3 regions of the uncultured Rummeliibacillus sp. genome follow, and region 1 is predicted to be linked to each of the others. Evidence: riboswitches for the same ligand, from Rfam matches in the RefSeq annotation. Region 1 holds a riboswitch; each other region holds the start of a gene.

Evidence for each region. A riboswitch is a leader RNA that binds a small molecule or an ion and turns the genes downstream of it on or off. The one in region 1 is predicted to bind cobalamin.
Region 2: another riboswitch for cobalamin. It lies ahead of cobT (nicotinate-nucleotide--dimethylbenzimidazole phosphoribosyltransferase); the one in region 1 lies ahead of Q0977_RS03700 (energy-coupling factor ABC transporter permease).
Region 3: another riboswitch for cobalamin. It lies ahead of Q0977_RS11540 (hypothetical protein); the one in region 1 lies ahead of Q0977_RS03700 (energy-coupling factor ABC transporter permease).

What each region holds. Positions count from the first base shown of each region.
Region 1 covers NZ_CAKQBI010000003.1:180,949-187,180, forward strand. Annotated here, with positions in the region: gene Q0977_RS03685 (sirohydrochlorin chelatase) at 1-468, opposite strand, end outside; gene cobJ (precorrin-3B C(17)-methyltransferase) at 485-2,155, opposite strand; gene Q0977_RS03695 (ferredoxin) at 2,174-2,539, opposite strand; cobalamin riboswitch at 2,696-2,887, opposite strand; cobalamin riboswitch at 3,170-3,354, shown strand; gene Q0977_RS03700 (energy-coupling factor ABC transporter permease) at 3,579-4,283, shown strand; gene Q0977_RS03705 (energy-coupling factor ABC transporter substrate-binding protein) at 4,280-4,588, shown strand; gene cbiQ (cobalt ECF transporter T component CbiQ) at 4,575-5,366, shown strand; gene Q0977_RS03715 (energy-coupling factor ABC transporter ATP-binding protein) at 5,363-6,220, shown strand.
Region 2 covers NZ_CAKQBI010000020.1:14,423-20,654, reverse strand. Annotated here, with positions in the region: gene Q0977_RS12540 (2,3-dihydro-2,3-dihydroxybenzoate dehydrogenase) at 1-698, shown strand, start outside; gene Q0977_RS12535 (isochorismate synthase) at 712-1,896, shown strand; gene Q0977_RS12530 (isochorismatase family protein) at 1,939-2,574, shown strand; cobalamin riboswitch at 2,698-2,878, shown strand; gene cobT (nicotinate-nucleotide--dimethylbenzimidazole phosphoribosyltransferase) at 2,956-4,005, shown strand; gene Q0977_RS12520 (bifunctional 2',3'-cyclic-nucleotide 2'-phosphodiesterase/3'-nucleotidase) at 4,174-6,232, opposite strand, start outside.
Region 3 covers NZ_CAKQBI010000016.1:51,097-57,328, reverse strand. Annotated here, with positions in the region: gene Q0977_RS11550 (reverse transcriptase-like protein) at 43-711, shown strand; gene Q0977_RS11545 (YdhK family protein) at 852-1,463, shown strand; cobalamin riboswitch at 1,568-1,750, shown strand; gene Q0977_RS11540 (hypothetical protein) at 1,930-2,139, shown strand; gene Q0977_RS11535 (M20/M25/M40 family metallo-hydrolase) at 2,463-4,067, shown strand; gene Q0977_RS11530 (PH domain-containing protein) at 4,173-4,553, shown strand; tRNA gene Q0977_RS11525 (tRNA-Gly) at 4,733-4,807, shown strand; tRNA gene Q0977_RS11520 (tRNA-Ser) at 4,812-4,904, shown strand; tRNA gene Q0977_RS11515 (tRNA-Phe) at 4,909-4,981, shown strand; gene Q0977_RS11510 (DMT family transporter) at 5,093-6,031, shown strand.

The DNA of each region.
Region 1 (6,232 bases):
GAGTATACGAGAAATTTTGTAGAAATCGCTATTCGCATCTATATCACTACCACCACGACCGATTAATAAAATTGCAGTATCATTATTTTCCCCTTCAACATCAAATCCAGTTTCTGATAGTCGTTCTTTTAAAATCTTGAAAATGCCTTCATGGATACCAAGTGGTCTTGAATAGACAATATTTACATCAGGATATTTTTCTTTACCAGCATCAATTGACCCAGGAATATGAATCTTCGAATGACCTGCTTGTAGTAAAATAATTGGTACTACATGAATTTCAGTTGCTCCTTTTGCAACACAAGTGTCAATTCCCTGTGGGATATCTGGTGATGCAAATTCAAGGAAACAACTTTCAACAAACAGATTCTTATCTAAAGTTGGTTTTAACTGCTCTACAAATTTTGTCACTTCTTCGTTACCTTCTGCCAATCTACTACCATGACCTACAAATAAAATTGCTTTCATATTTTCTCCTCCGACATCAGTCACCACAAGGCGCTGGTTCAATCATTATTTTTGGTGCTACATCTCTATACACAAAACCTTGGATTTGTTTAACTCTTTTGAAATACTTAAATAATCGCTCATTTGGATGTGCATTTTCTTTATACTCTCGAACAATGTTTGTGATCACTTCTACAATTTTGTCAGGTTCAATTCCCTCTGCTACAGGTTGTCCAGGATGAGCAGTTCTTCCAACTGGTTTAGCCCCTAAGAACAGGTCAAATTTACCTTTCCGATAAATAATACCAATATCATCTGTAACAGCCTTATAACAAGCCATACCACAACCGTTAAACCCAATTTGAAGCTCTTTTGGTAATTTCAGTCCACCTAGCTTTTCTTGGATTTCTTCGGCATATGGAATGCCCCCCATTTTTTCACCATCACAAAAATCACACGCCTTTAAGGTTAATACATCTCCTATTGGCGATAATAAAAAACCAACGATTTTTAATTTTGTTGTGATAATTTCAGGATTAGAAGTAGGGATTTTAAGAACAATTTGATGATTAGGTGTATACTCCATTGTTCCTTTTTCACCAACGACCATTGCTAAAGTCATCATTTGATCAGGGGTGAACTTTTTATTGGCAACTCCTGGACTTACAGCTAATTCAAATATTTCTTCAAAATCTTGATGTACATAGTGGGTAGCTTTTGGTCGATCACCAGAAACACGTTTTAGCGCTTCCATAGCCATATCATATGAACTAATTTTTGAGCGTTCTTGTTTACTTGTTTCAACCTTTTGAATATTCTTAACAGATGCTGTAACAGCTACGGAAGATTTTATACGTTGCTCACCGGTTGTTTGATCCATTGCCCATGGCTCCGCCTCCTCTTTCAATCGTTGATGAGGCTTTAAATTTTGTTTCTCTGAATTTAATGTATATTTTCTTTGATATCCACGTGGCGTAATCATTTTATTGTCATAAAGAAATGTAGAAGAATTCCCTATAATAACCGTCGTCAGCATACCGATATCATGGTCAAGCATCTCTCCAAGATTTGTTATGATTATATGTTGACGTTCACGATAAGCGCTTTTTACCAGTCCAACCGGCGTTTCAGGTGATCTGTATCGTAGAAGAATATTCTGAGCTTCAACAATTTGACGCGTTCTTCTTCCGCTACGTGGATTGTAAAGAGCTATAACAAAATCTGCCATGGCTGCAGCTTCTACTCTTTTTGCGATTAAATTCCAAGGTGTTAAATGGTCACTTAAACTGATCGTGCAAGAATCATGCATAATGGGGGCACCTAAAAGTGAACCACATGAATTTATTGCTGAAATACCAGGAATTATTTCGACTGGAATTCCAGTAGCTTCCGTCCAACCTTTTTCTATTAATACTTCATAAACTAGCCCAGCCATACCATATACCCCGGAATCCCCACTTGAAATAACAGCTACTGTTTTCCCTAATTCTGCTTGTCGAACAGCTTCTTGTGCTCTTGAAACTTCTTCTGTCATACCTGTGCTAATTACTGCAGTTTCATCGGTTATTAAATCTTGGATCAGTTCAACATAAGTTTTATAACCAATGATAAAATCACTTTCTTGAAGTGCTTCAACTGCCCTTGCTGTAATATGCTTAAAATCACCAGGTCCAAAACCAACAACATATAGTTTTCCTTGTTTAGCCATGTGAACCTCTCCTTATCATTATTTTTTCTTGTCAATACCGGTTATGGAAGCAACTTTCGAATTCAAAATCATTTTTCCATCTTTCATATTGTAGATTGCGTGTTGATTGTTTTCCTGCGTTATACAATTCCTTACAATTTCGCGTGCAATTTCTGTGTTAGATGCTTTATACCAACTACCTTGTGGATAAGCTATAACAATACATGCATCTTTACACCGACCATTACACCGAGTTCTAGTTGTATGAATTTGTTCATCCAAATCTAGTAACGCAATTTCATCCCGAATTGCTAATGTAATATCCTCTGCCCCCTTTCTCATACATGAACTTCCATTACAAATGAATACATGACTTTTCATACCAGCCAAATTCCAAGTTGTCATATCCAACCTCCGATTTCCAAAAAATTTAATAGAGAAAAAAGCAAATAAAAAAACCTTAATTCCAAGAATCAAGGTTTAAAAACTAGATAATTCAGAAAATAGCCAAATATGTATGCCATTCTGCTTCTATAGTCTTTACCTTTCCCTCCGAAAAGTATCGTACTTCGTTTTAAAAGCAGGTTTCCTGGCTCACATTTCACTTTACTCTGATCTCTTCCCAGTCTTTATGACCAGTGAGTTCTATCATTTCATCCATGTATACAGTAGCGGGGGCTGCATCGGCTTTTAACCGATTTCCCTATTATCTCTTACTAATCTAATAAGAGCACTTTTAAAAAAGTATATAGTTGAATCAAACTAACAAATCGATTTTACGAATGATTAATTGATTCAATTTTTTTGTATAAAAATTCAACTGAATTAATCATATACTATTTTTTGCCGTTTTAAAATATGTTTTTTATTGATGAAGAAATTAAACAATAAGGAGAAATAGTAATTTTGTTAATATTTTCTACAAAAACAAATCAATTAACTGTTATAAAACATTCTTATTGTTTTATGAATTTCTGTATAACAAAAAATGTAGAATTGGAAATTTAATCATGATATACTATTTTCGTAATCTATCAATTCAATAAACTTTATGGTGCTAAATTTTTCATTTAGCTGAAAAGGGAAGTTTGTGTAAATCAAACGCGGTCCCGCCACTGTAAAGATGAGTTATGCTTTGTGATACCACTGTCAATGATGGGAAGGTGAAAGCATAACGGTGAATCTGAGCCAGGAGACCTGCCATAAAGTGTGAATTAGTTTCAACCTACGAGGATAGGTGTGAGAATAGATATGCTTTCAACAAGCATTTTTTTACTATTCATCAACACTTCTTTTGTCGTAAGAAGTGTTTTTTTTATTGTCCTTTTAGGCTCTAATTGGAGGTGTACCTGTAACAAGTTAAAAAAATAATAATCGTCTGAAAGGATTGGAAAAATTGAGAAAATTATTAAATTGGAAGCTTTTATACTTCCTAGCTGCCATAATGATCGTCCCAAAACCTGCTTTTGCAATGCATATTATGGAGGGGTTTTTACCTGTTGAATGGGCCATTTTCTGGTGGGCAATCACAATCCCATTTTTAGTAATTGGTTTTCGTTCAGTTCGCAAAACAATCATTGAACATCCAGAAACAAAAATGATGTTAGGTTTGTCCGGAGCATTTGCATTTGTACTATCCGCATTGAAAATACCATCTGTAACAGGTAGTTGCTCACATCCAACAGGTGTAGGTCTCGGTACTGTATTATTCGGTCCTTTTGCTATGAGTATTGTGGGCTTTATCGTTCTTTTGTTCCAAGCATTATTGTTAGCACATGGTGGACTGACTACATTAGGCGCTAATGCATTTTCAATGGCTATTGTAGGACCACTTATTTCATATGGTGTTTTTAAAGGTTCTACAAAAATGGGATTATCATTTTCATGGGCAGTATTTTTAGCAGCTACACTAGGCGATTTAGGTACTTATGTCGTTACATCCATTCAATTAGCACTTGCTTTCCCATCAGAAGTTGGTGGATTCGTTGCATCATTCACTAAATTCAGTGGAATTTTCGCTATAACTCAAATTCCTTTAGCGATTAGTGAAGGGATTCTTACAGTTGTTATTATGAACTTCTTACAAAAATACAATCTTGCAGAATTAAAAGCACTAAAAGTTTTTAAGAAAGGTGCTGAACAACGATGAAAAAGAATATTCTGTTAATCGTGCTAGTTATCCTTATGGCTGTTTTTCCATTATTTTTACAAAAAGGTGCTGAATTTGGAGGATCTGATGATCAAGCTGAAGCAGCCATCACCCAAATTGATAAATCGTACAAACCATGGTTTTCAAGTATTTGGGAACCACCAAGTGGCGAGATTGAAAGTCTATTATTCTCTTTGCAAGCTGCTATAGGTGCAGCGTTTATCGGTTACTTTATCGGATTTGCGCGTGGTAAGGCAAAAAAAGATAACAAAAAAGAAGGAAAAGGAAAGCATGTTACTCATTGATCAATATGCTTATATCAATCGCTTAACAAAAACACACCCATTAGAAAAAATAGTTTTATCTATTTTTCTACTAGTATTCTCTTTATCTGCAAAAGATATATTAGTTTCACTTCTTACTTTTTTAATAATGAGCACTTTAACTGTGTTTGTCGCTAAAATTCCTTGGAAGTATTATCTTACTATGTTGAGCATCCCTGGAATATTTTTAATTAGCAGTATGATTAGTATACTGATTTCATATACGCAACAACCAGAACGGATACACGAAGCAGTATGGGAATATCCACTCTTTAACGGAACTGTGTATATAGCATCTCAAAGCATTCAAATGTGTATTCAATTATTCTTTTCGGTATTCAGTAGTATAAGTTGTTTATATTTCTTAACATTAACAACACCTGTACATGATTTAATGCATATTCTAAGAAAATGTAAAGTACCTCAACTTATGATCGAATTGATCGAATTAAACTATCGATTTATCTTTGTATTTTTGGAGATTTCATTAAGAATTTATCAAGCTCAAAATTCAAGGCTTGGGTATCTTTCCGTGAAAAAAGGGCTCCATTCTTTAGGAATGCTTGTAGCATCCCTTTTTGCTAACGTCTTTCTTCGTTCTAGAGAATTGACAATCGCCATGGATTCACGTGGGTATCATAACTCTATGAATTATCTTGAGAATTCGTTTCAATATTCTTCGAAAAATTGGACTTTTATCAGTATTGTTATTTTGTTCATCATCGGTTTATACATCAAGTTTGGAGGAGTTCTAGTTTGAGTGATTTATTCTTTGAAATTCAACATTTAACACATTGTTATGCTGATGGTACGAAAGCATTAAAGGATTTGTCTCTGAAAATATCAAAGGGTAAAAAAATTGCACTTTTAGGTAATAACGGTGCAGGAAAGTCCACTTTGTTTCAGCATTTAAATGGAATCCTTCAGCCGACTTCTGGTAAAATTCTTTTTCAAGGTAAACCTTTGAAATACAATCGAAAATCTTTACTAGAGTTGAGATCTCACGTTGGAATTGTATTCCAGGATCCTGATTCACAGTTATTCGCTGGTAATGTACGCCAAGATATTTCATTTGGTCCATTAAATCTAAATTGGTCTCCAGAAAAGGTAACAGAAATGGTAGAATGGGCTATGTCCGAAATAGAAGTGACACCCTTACAAGATAAACCGATACATTTTTTAAGTTTAGGCCAAAAAAAGCGTGTTGCCATTGCAGGTGTGTTAGCGATGAATCCTGATGTTTTTATATTAGATGAACCATCTGCTGGACTTGATGGTTATTATTCAAAACAAATATTAAACTTACTGAATAAAATTCAACAATTGGATAAAACCATCATCTTATCGACTCATGATGTCCATTTTGCTTACGAATGGGCAGATGAAATCATTGTTATGAATGATGGAGAAATTATTTATCATGGAGATCCTTTTCACATTTTTGAACAAGAAGAATTACTATTAAAAGCTCATTTAGATAAGCCTTGGCTCTTTGAAATGTCTCAATTGTTGCAAGCAAAGAATATCATAAAAGGTTTAAACGAATTTCCTAGAAATAAGGATGAACTTATTAATTATTTAAAAACTTCTATCCCAATAGAGACAATAATTTAAAATTCTCTTTAA
Region 2 (6,232 bases), on a different contig from region 1:
TTGAAGACATAGTAGTTCTAGATTATAACAAAAATGCATTGGAACAAAGTAAAAATAAAATGTTAGAAAAAGGCAAGAAAATTCACACATATCATATAGACATCCGTGATAGAAAAAAAGTTCAAAGCATCGTTCAACAAGTGGAAAATGAAATAGGAGCGATTCAAGCTTTAATCCATGTTGCGGGTGTTCTTCATGAAGGGAATCTCTGTGATCTTGAGGAACAGGAATGGGACGATATGTTTGATATTAATGTAAAAGGCGTATTCAATGTGACACAGGCAGTAAGTCGTATGATGAAGGAGCGCAAGGAAGGTGTCATTGTTACTGTTGGATCAAATGCTGCTTCGGTGCCTCGACTTGGAATAGGAGCTTATGGTGCTTCAAAGGCAGCGACTATCATGTATATGAAGAGTTTAGGCTTAGAATTGGCACCTTATAATATTCGCTGCAATATCGTATCACCTGGTTCAACTTATACAGACATGCAGACTTCTCTTTGGACGGATGAGTCAAGTGAACAAAAAGTAATTGAAGGAAATCTTGAAAATTATAAAGTAGGAATTCCTTTAAGAAAAATAGCCAAGCCTTCTGATATCGTTGGGGTTATTTTGTTTCTAATATCTGAGTATTCAAATCATATTACTATGAGCAACATTGTCGTTGATGGTGGAGCTACATTAGGGGCCAATGCATAAGGAGGAGCGGTATATGAAAGTGACCAAAGAAAAGAAGGAATTATCAGAACTTATTAGATCCTATCAAGAAGGAGATAGCTTTTTAAAGACACCGATTAAAACAATTTTGGGTAGAGGATGTAAGAAGAAGATTAAAGTAGATGAGCCTTGTACTTTTAATGATTTGGAATCAGCTATTCAAAATGCGCTGTCCACCATTGTTGAAAATGGAGAGGAAAAGCCGGTAGTTATTGGTGCTATACCTTTTGATACGACAAGACAACCAGCTTTAATAGTGCCGAAAGAAACGTTAATATTTGATAGCAAATCGTTAAATAAGGAGTTGACTGTTTCGCCATGTATGAAAGGTGCAAAAAGAATTGAACAAGTACCTTCCGGCAAAACTTTTGAAAAAATGGTCCAACAATCAGTTCAACATATTCATGAAACAACCCTTAAAAAAGTGGTACTCGCTAGAACATTAGACATTTCATCTGAAGGAAAAGTAAGTGTACCTTTATTGATTGAGTCTTTAGCGAAAAGCAATACAAAAGGATACACCTTTGCTATAAATACGGGGGATAAAGAGGTAGCTACACTTGTAGGGGCTAGTCCAGAGCTTCTAATACGCAAAAGTGGCAATACCGTAATCGCTAATCCTCTAGCGGGATCTAGAAAAAGAACACATAACAAAGAACAAGATCAAAAATTAGCTGAGAGCTTATTAAATTCAGAGAAAGATTTGCATGAACATAAAGTAGTAGTTGATATGGTATGTAGAGAATTAAAACCTTTCTTTAAAACAATAGAAGTACCAAATCATCCTTCCATTTTATATACGGATTCAATGATTCACCTATCAACAGTCATTTCTGGAGAACTTTTAAATCCACAAATTTCTTCATTAACTCTAGCAAGTGCTCTTCATCCAACACCAGCGGTTTGTGGAGAACCAAGAAGAGAAGCTTTTCAATTGATTCAAGATATTGAGCCATTTGATCGTAGCTTTTTCACTGGGATTGTAGGATATATGGAGGCTAGTGGTGATGGTGAATGGATAGTCACAATACGTTGTGCCCAAGTAAAAGAACAACATATCACAGTTTATGCTGGAGCTGGAATTGTTGAGTCCTCAGTACCACAAGATGAAAAGAATGAAACGGGAGCAAAATTCCAAACGATGCTACATGCAATGGGGATACAAAAGGAAGAAATTTAATAGTCATGGTTTGAATCTAGAAATTTATCTATATATAGGGGAGTGTTTATATTGTCAATACCAAAGATTAAATCATATGAAATGCCGAAATCTGATATAGAAAATAAAGTTCACTGGAAACCACAAGCTGACAAGGCAGTTTTACTTATACATGATATGCAACAATACTTTCTTAACTATTATGATCAACAGCAATCACCTATACCTGAGTTAATTGCAAATATTAAAAAAATAAAAGAAAAATGTGAATCACTAAAAATACCGATTATTTACACTGCTCAACCTGGAAACCAAAAGGCTGAAGATCGTGCACTTCTAACGGATTTTTGGGGCACCGGTCTTGAAGAAAAGAAAGAACAAACAGCTATTATTTCTCAACTTTCTCCAAGTGATAATGATATGGTGTTAACTAAATGGCGTTATAGTGCATTCAAAAAAAGTGAATTACAAGATTTGATGAAAACTTGGGGAAGAGATCAGCTTATTATCTGTGGGGTATATGCACATATTGGCTGTTTACTAACAGCAGCAGATGCTTTTATGTATGATATAAAACCATTCTTTGTAAAAGATGCTGTTGCAGATTTCACAAGAGAAGATCACCAAATGGCAATTCGATATGCAGCCGAAAGATGTTCAACGACCATCTCAACAAATCAGTTAGTGGAAGAGCTATAAAAGTTGCAGACATAATATATTTCAAGCCTTGTGAAAAAAACTAATAAATTATAACTCGGATAACATAATATTTTCTAAAAAATATTGATTTACAAACATTCTACGAGTATCATAATGATAGAAAATTCAATAAAAGTACAAGGTGCCTTTTACAAAAGGAGAATAGGGAATGAAGTGAAAATCTTCAGCGGACCCACCACTGTAGAGGAAAGTTTGAACGAAAATGCCACTGGACAATGTCTGGGAAGGCCTATTCAAATGTAGACCCTGAGCCAGGAGACCTGCCTTGATACTTGTTGACACAGATGATGGAAAAGTCTGCGGTTTATTTGTAATACAAATAAACTGCAGGCTTTTAATTTTATTCGGGAGAGATGAAAAATGAACTTACTAAAACAAACTGTTGGGAAAATTAAAGACCTTGATGGAGAAATGATGGCAAAGGCAAGACAAAGAGTGGATAATTTGATTAAACCACCTAATAGTCTTGGCAAATTAGAAAGTCTAGCTATACAATTATCAGGGATTACAGGAGAACTTTTCCCAGCGATTGATCAAAAAGCGATTATTGTAATGGCTGCAGATCACGGTGTTTACGAAGAAGGCGTTACAAGTAATCCACAAGAAGTAACATTTGCGCAAACTCTTAATATTGCAAAAGGAATCACAGGGGTAGGGACTATTGCAAAAGTTTCAAACGCAAAAATTGTCACTGTTGACGTTGGTGTAAAAGTGGATATTCCGACTGATGCTGGCGTGATTAATCGTAAAATTAGAAGAGGTACTGCCAATTTTACAAAAGGGCCAGCTATGACAAAAGAAGAAGCCATTCAATCATTAGAAGTAGGGATTGAAATTGCCAATGCAGAAATTCAAAATGGGGTGAATTTGTTAGGAACAGGTGAAATGGGTATTAGTAATACAACACCAAGTACTGCTATATTATCGGTATTGGCGGGTTGTGATCCAAAAGAAATTACAGGTAGAGGGGCAGGTCTCGGACATGGCGGTTTAGCCCGTAAAATAGAAGTGATTCGAAATGCCATTGCAACAAATCAACCAGATTCAACTGATGCAATCGATATACTAGCAAAAGTTGGAGGATTAGAAATTGGTGGTATGGCAGGGGTTATGCTTGCAGCAGCTGCCAATCGAGTACCAGTAGTCGTTGATGGCTATATTTCAACAGCTTCCGCACTTATCGCCACAACGATTGAACCGAAAGTGAAGGATTATCTCATCACATCTCACGCAACAGATGAGCCAGGTGGTAAAAAAGCTAGTGAACTACTAGGCAAAGAACCAATGCTCAAAATGGATATGTGTCTAGGTGAAGGTTCTGGAGCAGCATTAGCTTTTCCAATCATCGATGCAGCATGCAGCATGATGAAAAACATGCCAACCTTTGAAGAAGTAGGGATGGAAATATAAAATTTCATCTCGTGATTAGCATTGAATGCCTGAAAGCTGCCTTTGTATAGAACAAGGCAGCTTTTCTAATTCAACAGGATTGAAAGACGCATTGAAATACATATTGTTGCAAAAAAGGCTATCCCGTAATGGAACAGCCTCGGCCTTTAAATCTCTTAATCTAAAATATTAATTTACTCGTTGAATTCTTCCTTCCACTTTATACTCGAATGGAGAAGATAATGTTTTTACAAATTCAACTGTTGCATCTAAGTCAGTTGGTCCAACTTCCATGTCTTTAGAAAGTGCACCAAAACTAGTATCGATATTACCATACATATAGTTGTTTACGACAACTGTGTATTCTTTTGTTGGGTCAATTTTACTGCCGTCTGGCAAAATAATATCGACTACTTTTCCGGCTTTTGTTGTATCGTCATACGTGTAAGTGTATTTGAAGCCAGAAACATGATAATCAAGACCTCTTGCAGTAATTTGTTCATCTAGTATAACGCGTAAGTCCGCGCCACTGAGTTTAACTTTATTAAGAACATTGCCAAATGGTTGAATGGCAAATAAGTCGCCGAAAGTAACTTTACCAGCATTTAATGGAGCGCGCACTCCACCGCCATTCATTAAGGCAAAATCTGCATTCATAGCATTTTTCATACCATCAGCGATTAAATTTCCTAAAGCTATATCACTGTTTTTCCTTGTAACAGTTGGATATCCTTTTTCAAGGAATGTTGTTGAAGCACCAACTTCCTGTGCTTTAATCGGTTCAGCTTTATCCGCGTACTTTTTCATAATCGCGGATACTTGTGGATCTGGTGTGTAGTCGTTTTGGTATACTGTTTTAATCTCCGCAGATTTGTTAATAATATCGCCTGTCTTTGGATCAATTTCGACCTCTACATCAGAGAAAGCAGAGCCGTATGAGTATGCTTGGACGATTAATTTGTTATCTACTACACGATTTACTTTAACATGATTATGTGCTGAGAAAATAACATCTACCTCATCATCAATTTGTTCTGCAATCTTACTTGCATCAAATGCATCTGTATAGCCTGTTTGTGAAGCAGGATTGTGTGCAAGAATTACGATTGATTTGATTCCTTTTTTCTTCAATTCTTCCGTGTATTTATTAATCGCTTCTACTTCATCTGTGAATTTCAGCGTTTCATTTCCTTTTTGGACAATCATAGAAGGCGTTTCTTGTGTAACTACACCAATAACACCAATTTTTTGACCACCAGAAGTAAGAATTGTATAAGGATCTGTGATTAGTTTTCCGTCACGAGTGTCATATGCATTTGCAGCAACTTGTGGAAAATTCATCCCGTCATAACCAGGTGTACCGTTTGGATGGTCGCCACCTTTGATCATTCGTTTTAGTTCATCAATTCCTTCATCAAACTCATGATTACCAAATGTTCCTGCGTCAAAGCCAATTGATTCTAATACTTCAATTGTTGGTTCATCTTGGAAAAGTGCCGAAATTAATGGGCTACCACCAATCATGTCTCCAGAATGTAAGATAAGTGTATTTGGATTAGTAGCTTCTTCTTTTCTTAATGCTGCAGTAGTATATTCCATACTTCCTGTATTTAAATTTCCAAGCTTAGTAATTGTATCAAGTTGACCATGTAAATCATTTACACCCAATAGTTGAACTTTAACTGGGTCACTACTATTATCTTTATTTTTTAAATTTATATTAAAAATTCCGAAGCCTTTTGAATCTGTTTTACCTGTGTAATAGAATGGGCTTCCGTTTTTAATATATTGTTCAGCTTTTGGAGAAGTTGTGAACGTTACATTGACATCGGCATTGATTGGAGCAAGGGACCAGTTTTGATCAGCTGTTGGTGTAATTTCGTTTTGTTCTGAAATGTAATCCATCAAAATTTGGCGGTTTTCATCTGCAGAATCTACAACTAACTCACTGCCTTTAAGTCCTGGGAAGTTACCACCACCACCAGCACGATAATTATTTGTAACAACTACAAATTCCTGATTTGGATCGATTGGTTTTCCGTTATATTTTAGATTAATAACACGACTTGAATTTGGATTTTCTAATGCTCCAGTCGTTGAGTATTTAGCTGGTTTTGTCACATCAATTTGGTATTCAATGCCGTCAATAACATCAAAGTTATATACTCGGAAATCTGGATTAAGTAACTCTTGTTTATCTGTTTTATTTGGATCAATTGTATTAAATTGACCTGCAGACATTTCAATC
Region 3 (6,232 bases), on a different contig from region 1:
AAGTTAAAATATATTGAAAATATTTTAGTTGGAGGATATCATATGAACCTCATCATTGAATGGATTTACAAAACATCCAGAGGAGTAGAAACGGTATTTCGCTCAGAAGAAATATCGGCAGAGAAAGCATATAAAATTGCTTTAGATATAGAGAAAACAGGAAGAGTGAAGAACATAACATTTATAGATCAATTCGATAGTTCATGGACTATGAAAGAGCTAAAACGTTATTTAACGGAAGTGGAAGGAGAACCACATAATATTACAGTCTATTTTGACGGTGGTTATGATAGAGAAACGACTATATCAGGTTTAGGTTGTGCCATCTATTTTGAGCAAAATGGCAAGCCGTTTCGGGTTAGAAAAAATGCACAAACAGTAGGGTTGAAATCGAATAACGAATCCGAATATGCAGCACTTCAACTAAGTATTACAGAATTAGAATTATTAAATGTTAAGAATACGAATGTTCGATTTATCGGTGATTCGCAAGTCGTTATTAACCAAATGAGTGGTGAATGGGCAGTACTAGAACCAGAGTTAATGAGTTGGGCTGACAGAATTGATAATAAGTTAAAAGAACTAGGCATCCAAGCAGAATATGAGCATGTATCTCGAAAGTTGAATGTAGAAGCTGATCGACTAGCAACTCAAGCGATACATGGTATAGAAATTATTGCACAAATAGAATTAATATTGGAACATGATTGATAGAAATTAGAATTTTTTCTCTATAAATTTTTTTATTGCGTTCTTCTATTGTTTAAAGAATGGAATATCGGGAATACTTTTCTCAAAGAGTATAAGTCCGATATTGCGTGAACATATAAGTGAAACTTGGAGGAAACAGCATGAAAAACAAAATGAAAATAATCATCTTTGTATTCACAGCGTTAATCACATTATCTGGCTGTGGCAATGTTTTAAAGGGAGAAAATATTGATGTAAACAAAAATGTGGATATAGCTCCTGATGATAATTTAAATTTAGATGACAAACAAACTGTAACAGAAGAAAATAATCATATGAATCATAACAATTCTGGTGTAGTTTTAGGAGATATTAAAAAAGCTAAAAATCCAACGTATCCAGTAGGAAGTCAAGTAATCGTTCAAGCCAATCATATGGTTGGCATGAATGGAGCAAAAGGAACGATTGTTGGTGCATATGAGACTAATGCCTACTCAGTCAGTTATAAACCAACTACTGGTGGAAAAGAAGTCAAAAATCACAAATGGGTGATTCAAGAAGAAATAAAAAAAGCAGCCGGTAAAATTCTACAACCAGGAGCGAAAGTGACCCTTGATGCAGACCATTTGCCAGGTATGAAGGGTGCTATTGCTACAATTGAATCTGGAATTCACACAACAGTTTACATGGTCAACTATAAGCCAACTACTGGTGGGAATGAAGTGAAAAATCATAAATGGTTGATTGAAAGTGAACTAGTAGCAAATATATAAAAAATTAAAAGAAATTTCTATGAGATTTTAAATAGAAGTTTCTTTTTTTGTGATAAAGATAGATTATATAATCTACTAATAACAATATGTTATAATGAGAGAAACGGAATAAGAAGAAAAAGGGTACAAATCATTTTTTGATTTGTTTAAAAGGGAAGATCGGTGAGAATCCGACGCTGTCCCGCAACTGTAATTCAGAGCAAATCGCAAAAACCACTGTCAAAACGGGAAGGTGCGATGAGCAGAGAAGATAAGCCAGGAGACCTGCCTTTTTTCGAGTACAGCCATATAACCTACGAGGATAGGAGGTGTAGAGTGTGACAGAATATCTTCTGCATGCTCATTGTACGACAAAACCGCAAAGTTCTCCCTTTTTTAGAGGGCTTATTTTGCTATGGTCGAAGTCGTATAAGAGAGCAAGTTTTTCATAACACATCCTTCTAAATGTTGACGGATGTGTTTTTTTATGAGAAAAGGAGAGAAAACGATGAATCATGAAATTGTCACCATGTATGAACAAAAGATGAAGCAGCAACTAATGATATCTGTTGGGACTTCTAAATCAATGTCTTTGAAAGAGATTACACGAGAATTGATAGAAGAAAATTGTGAACAGTATTTAAATATTAACTACGCTTATTTAAATGTTAAACATGAAATAATAGGAAGTTATTAATTTGAGTACTTTTTGAAATTTTAAATTTTATAGGCTTTTTTAGAAATAATAATATAGTTAAGCGCATGAAAACATAGAAGATTGTTTCCATGCGCTTTTTAGTTTTATATTCCGATTTATGTTATTTTACCTGACATTTAAATAAAAAATAAATGCGCTTTTTATATTATTTTGTTTGATTGATAATTTTGTTAAAGGAATTTTTTAATATGTTAGGTTTTAATACATTGACTATATATAAAAACTTACGTATATTCAAAATATAAGATTACCTATTTATAGGAGATGCTATTTAATAATGCCAAAGGATGGTGGGAAGAATGATGTGGAATACACCAGAGAAATTACGTTCGCTCCTTTGTGAGCTTGTCAGTTGGGAAAGTCAGACAATGACAAAAGGGGAACAACTATTTTCAAGTAAACTAAAAGCAAAATTACAGCAACTTCAATACTTTAAGGAAAACCCATCTTATCTAAAACTTTGTGATGTTGACCGCGGGAGACAAGTTGTTTCAGCATTATACAAAAATTCACATGTAAATGAAACTGTAGTTTTAATTAGTCATTTTGATACAGTACAAATTGAAGAGTACAGTTCATTTATTCCTATAGCAACTATGCCTGAAGTGTTAACGAATGCTTTTAAGGCAGATCCAAGTATGCTAAACGAATCTGCCAAAAAAGATTTAGTAAGTGGGGATTACTTATTTGGCCGAGGGGTAATGGATATGAAAATCGGCTTAGCACTACATATGCAAATCATTGAAAGAGCTATTGCGGAAAAATGGCCTATTAATCTACTAATTGTTACTGTACCTGATGAAGAAGTCAATTCAGCAGGCATGCGACAAGCAGTGAAACTTATATCAGAATTACAAGAAAAAGAAAATTTGAAGATTAAATTATTTTTAAATAGTGAACCTTCTTTTTCTCAAGGTCCAACTGATTTAAAAGAATATGTTTACTCTGGTTCAATTGGAAAGATTATGCCTGCAGCACTTTTCTATGGGAAAGAGACGCATGTAGGAGAACCTTTAAAAGGGATGACTGCACCTTTTATGAGTGCTTTTCTAACAGCAGAAATGGAATGGAATGAAAAATTTCTAGAAGAAGACTTTGGTGAACAAACCCCTCTTCCAGTTTCGCTGAAGTTAACCGATCTAAAAGAACAATATTCTACACAGACACCCTATCGTGCCATTTCGATGTTCAATGTTTTCCTCATGAAGCGGAGTGCCGGAGAAATCATGAACTTATTCGAAGAAGTAGCGAAAGAGGCTATGAGAAAGTGTCAAACACGTTACGAGGTAATCTGTAAGAAACAAGGCGTTTCAACAATTGGCAAGATTCGTGTAGTTCGATTTGAAGAATTATATACGTATGCAGTTAATAAAATGGGTATAAAGCAGGTAAAAGAATTAAAGGAATCTATATTATCGAATGACACATTTGACGATCGTGAAAAGTCATTACGAATTGCAGATCAATTGATGATACGCTGCCAAGAATTAGCGCCAGCTGTAGTATTACTGTTTGCACCACCATATTATCCACCTGTAAATTCATCAGAAGATTCCCTGATACAAGGCGCGGTTTCCTTACTCCTTGAAGAAGCAAAAAAGTTCAATATTCCTCTTGAACAAATCCATTATTTTAATGGGATTTGTGATTTGAGTTACTGTCAATTTCAAGCTGTTAAGGATTGGAAGACATATGAAAAAAATTCACCAGTTTGGGGAGAAACGTATGATATTCCATTTGAAGAAATGTCGAAGTTTTCAGCTCCAGTCCTTAATGTGGGGCCGTTTGGGAAAGATGCACATCAAATTTCGGAACGTTTACATGTTAAAAGTGCATTTGAGGAAATGCCGGTATTACTCTATGAATTGCTGAAGTATGTAAGTAAAAATTCACAAGTTGTAGAATAATGAAATTTCAGCATATATTATTGTACAGATATCTAATCTGCATATATTTTTTCTCGCATTAACCGATTATAGAAGTTTCATTTTATATGAACAGGAGGAGCTATACTGGGATTATTTGATAATTTGATGGGGAATGCGACAGAAGTAAGCAAAGAAATTATTCATTCTGAGATAAAAGATCTAATTGCGAAAAATGAAAAAGTTGAGCAAGCATATAAGTTAATTAGAGACCTCTTTGTTTTTACAGATAAACGATTAATATTGATTGATAAACAAGGGGTAACAGGAAAGAAAATAGAATATCACTCTATTCCTTATAGAAGCGTAGTACACTTCTCCATTGAGACAGCTGGTACTTTTGATTTTGAAGCAGAACTAAAAATTTGGTTGTCTAATAGTGGTGAACCAATCGAGAAGAGGTTCACTAAACAATCAGATATTTATAAAATTCAAAGTGTATTAGCAGCTTATGTTTTAAAAGAATAAGTCGAATTAATATATTTTTCTATAATAGAGGAAGCTTTCTGCTGTGAATGGTAAGCTTCCTTGCTATTACTACAAGGTCTTACTATTGTGGTTTAAACATTACTTAGAAAGAGAGTGAGATAGAAAATTAGCATGAATTTAATAATAGTGTTACAATAACTATTATAAAAAAATTTTTTGCGGAAGTAGTTTAGTGGTAGAACATCACCTTCCCAAGGTGAGGGTCGCGGGTTCGATCCCCGTCTTCCGCTCCAAAATGGAGGAATACCCAAGTCTGGCTGAAGGGATCGGTCTTGAAAACCGACAGGCGGGTCAAACCGCGCGGGGGTTCGAATCCCTCTTCCTCCTCCATACTGGGTCGGTAGCTCAGTTGGTAGAGCATTAGATTGAAGCTCTAAGTGTCGGCAGTTCGATTCTGTCCCGACCCATAAAGAGATATTCAGAAAGTAAACTGGATATCTCTTTTTCTATTGTCAAAAGAATTATAGATGATACAATAATCATTAATGATTTTGATAATGGTTTTCGGGGGTAATTAGATGACTGAAAAAGACAGTCAGTTTAAAGGCATTGTTTTGGTTCTGTTGGCAGCGATCTTTTGGGCTGGAGCTGGAACTTTAGCTCAATTTTTAGTTCAGGAGAATGGATTTAGTATAGAGTGGTTAGTTGATCAAAGATTGCTATTAGCTGGTCTATTATTGTTAGTTCTTAATTATCGTAAAGAACATAAACGTATCTGGTCTATATGGAAAAGTAAACATGATGTGATTAGTATCCTTTTATTTAGTATAGCGGGCATGGTCGCAGTACAATATACATATTTTGCAGCAATTAAATACGGCAATGCTGCAACTGCAACAGTTTTACAATACTTATCGCCAGTAATAATTGTTGTTTATGTCGTTGGTAGAAATCGCAAGCTCCCAAATAAATATGAAGCTATAGCTGTATTGATGGCTGTATTAGGAACAATCCTATTAGTGACTCACGGTAAACTTACAGGTTTGTCTATATCAGGTAAAGCGTTGTTTTGGGGAATTACATCAGCATTTGCATTGGCTTTTTATACTTTGCACCCTGTAAAATTATTAGCGAGATACGGTTCTACTGTTGTAGTAGGGTGGGGGATGCTAATTGGTGGAATAGCCTTTAGTTTTGTTCATCCACCATGGAAGTTCGAGGGAACATGGTCTGTTTTGTCATTCTCCAGTTTTGTGTATATTATCATATTTGGCACACTTTTAGCTTTCTTTTTCTTTCTTGAAAGTTTTCGATATGTAAAACCGACAGTAGCGAGTGTACTTGCATGTGTGGAACCTCTTACTGCATCTATCTTATCAGTGCTATTTCTTCATGTATCTTTTGGAATTCCTGAATGGATTGGCACTTTTTGCATATTGAGTACTATATTCATATCAGCAAAAAAGCCGAAGAAATTAAAAGGGATTTCTGTAACAGAAGAAAATAATCACATATAAAACTTTAAAAGAGAGAATTCATTTCGAATTCTCTCTTTTAATATGATATAAAATGTAAATGAATAACTATGTGGCTTAATATTATCAGAAGTAAATGTATAAAGCAATAAAGAAAAGATATAATCTTTCAGGGGAAAGCATGAAACCAATTTATTCATCAAAAATTCATAAGCTAATTTATTATTTTTATTGCTTTCTAAA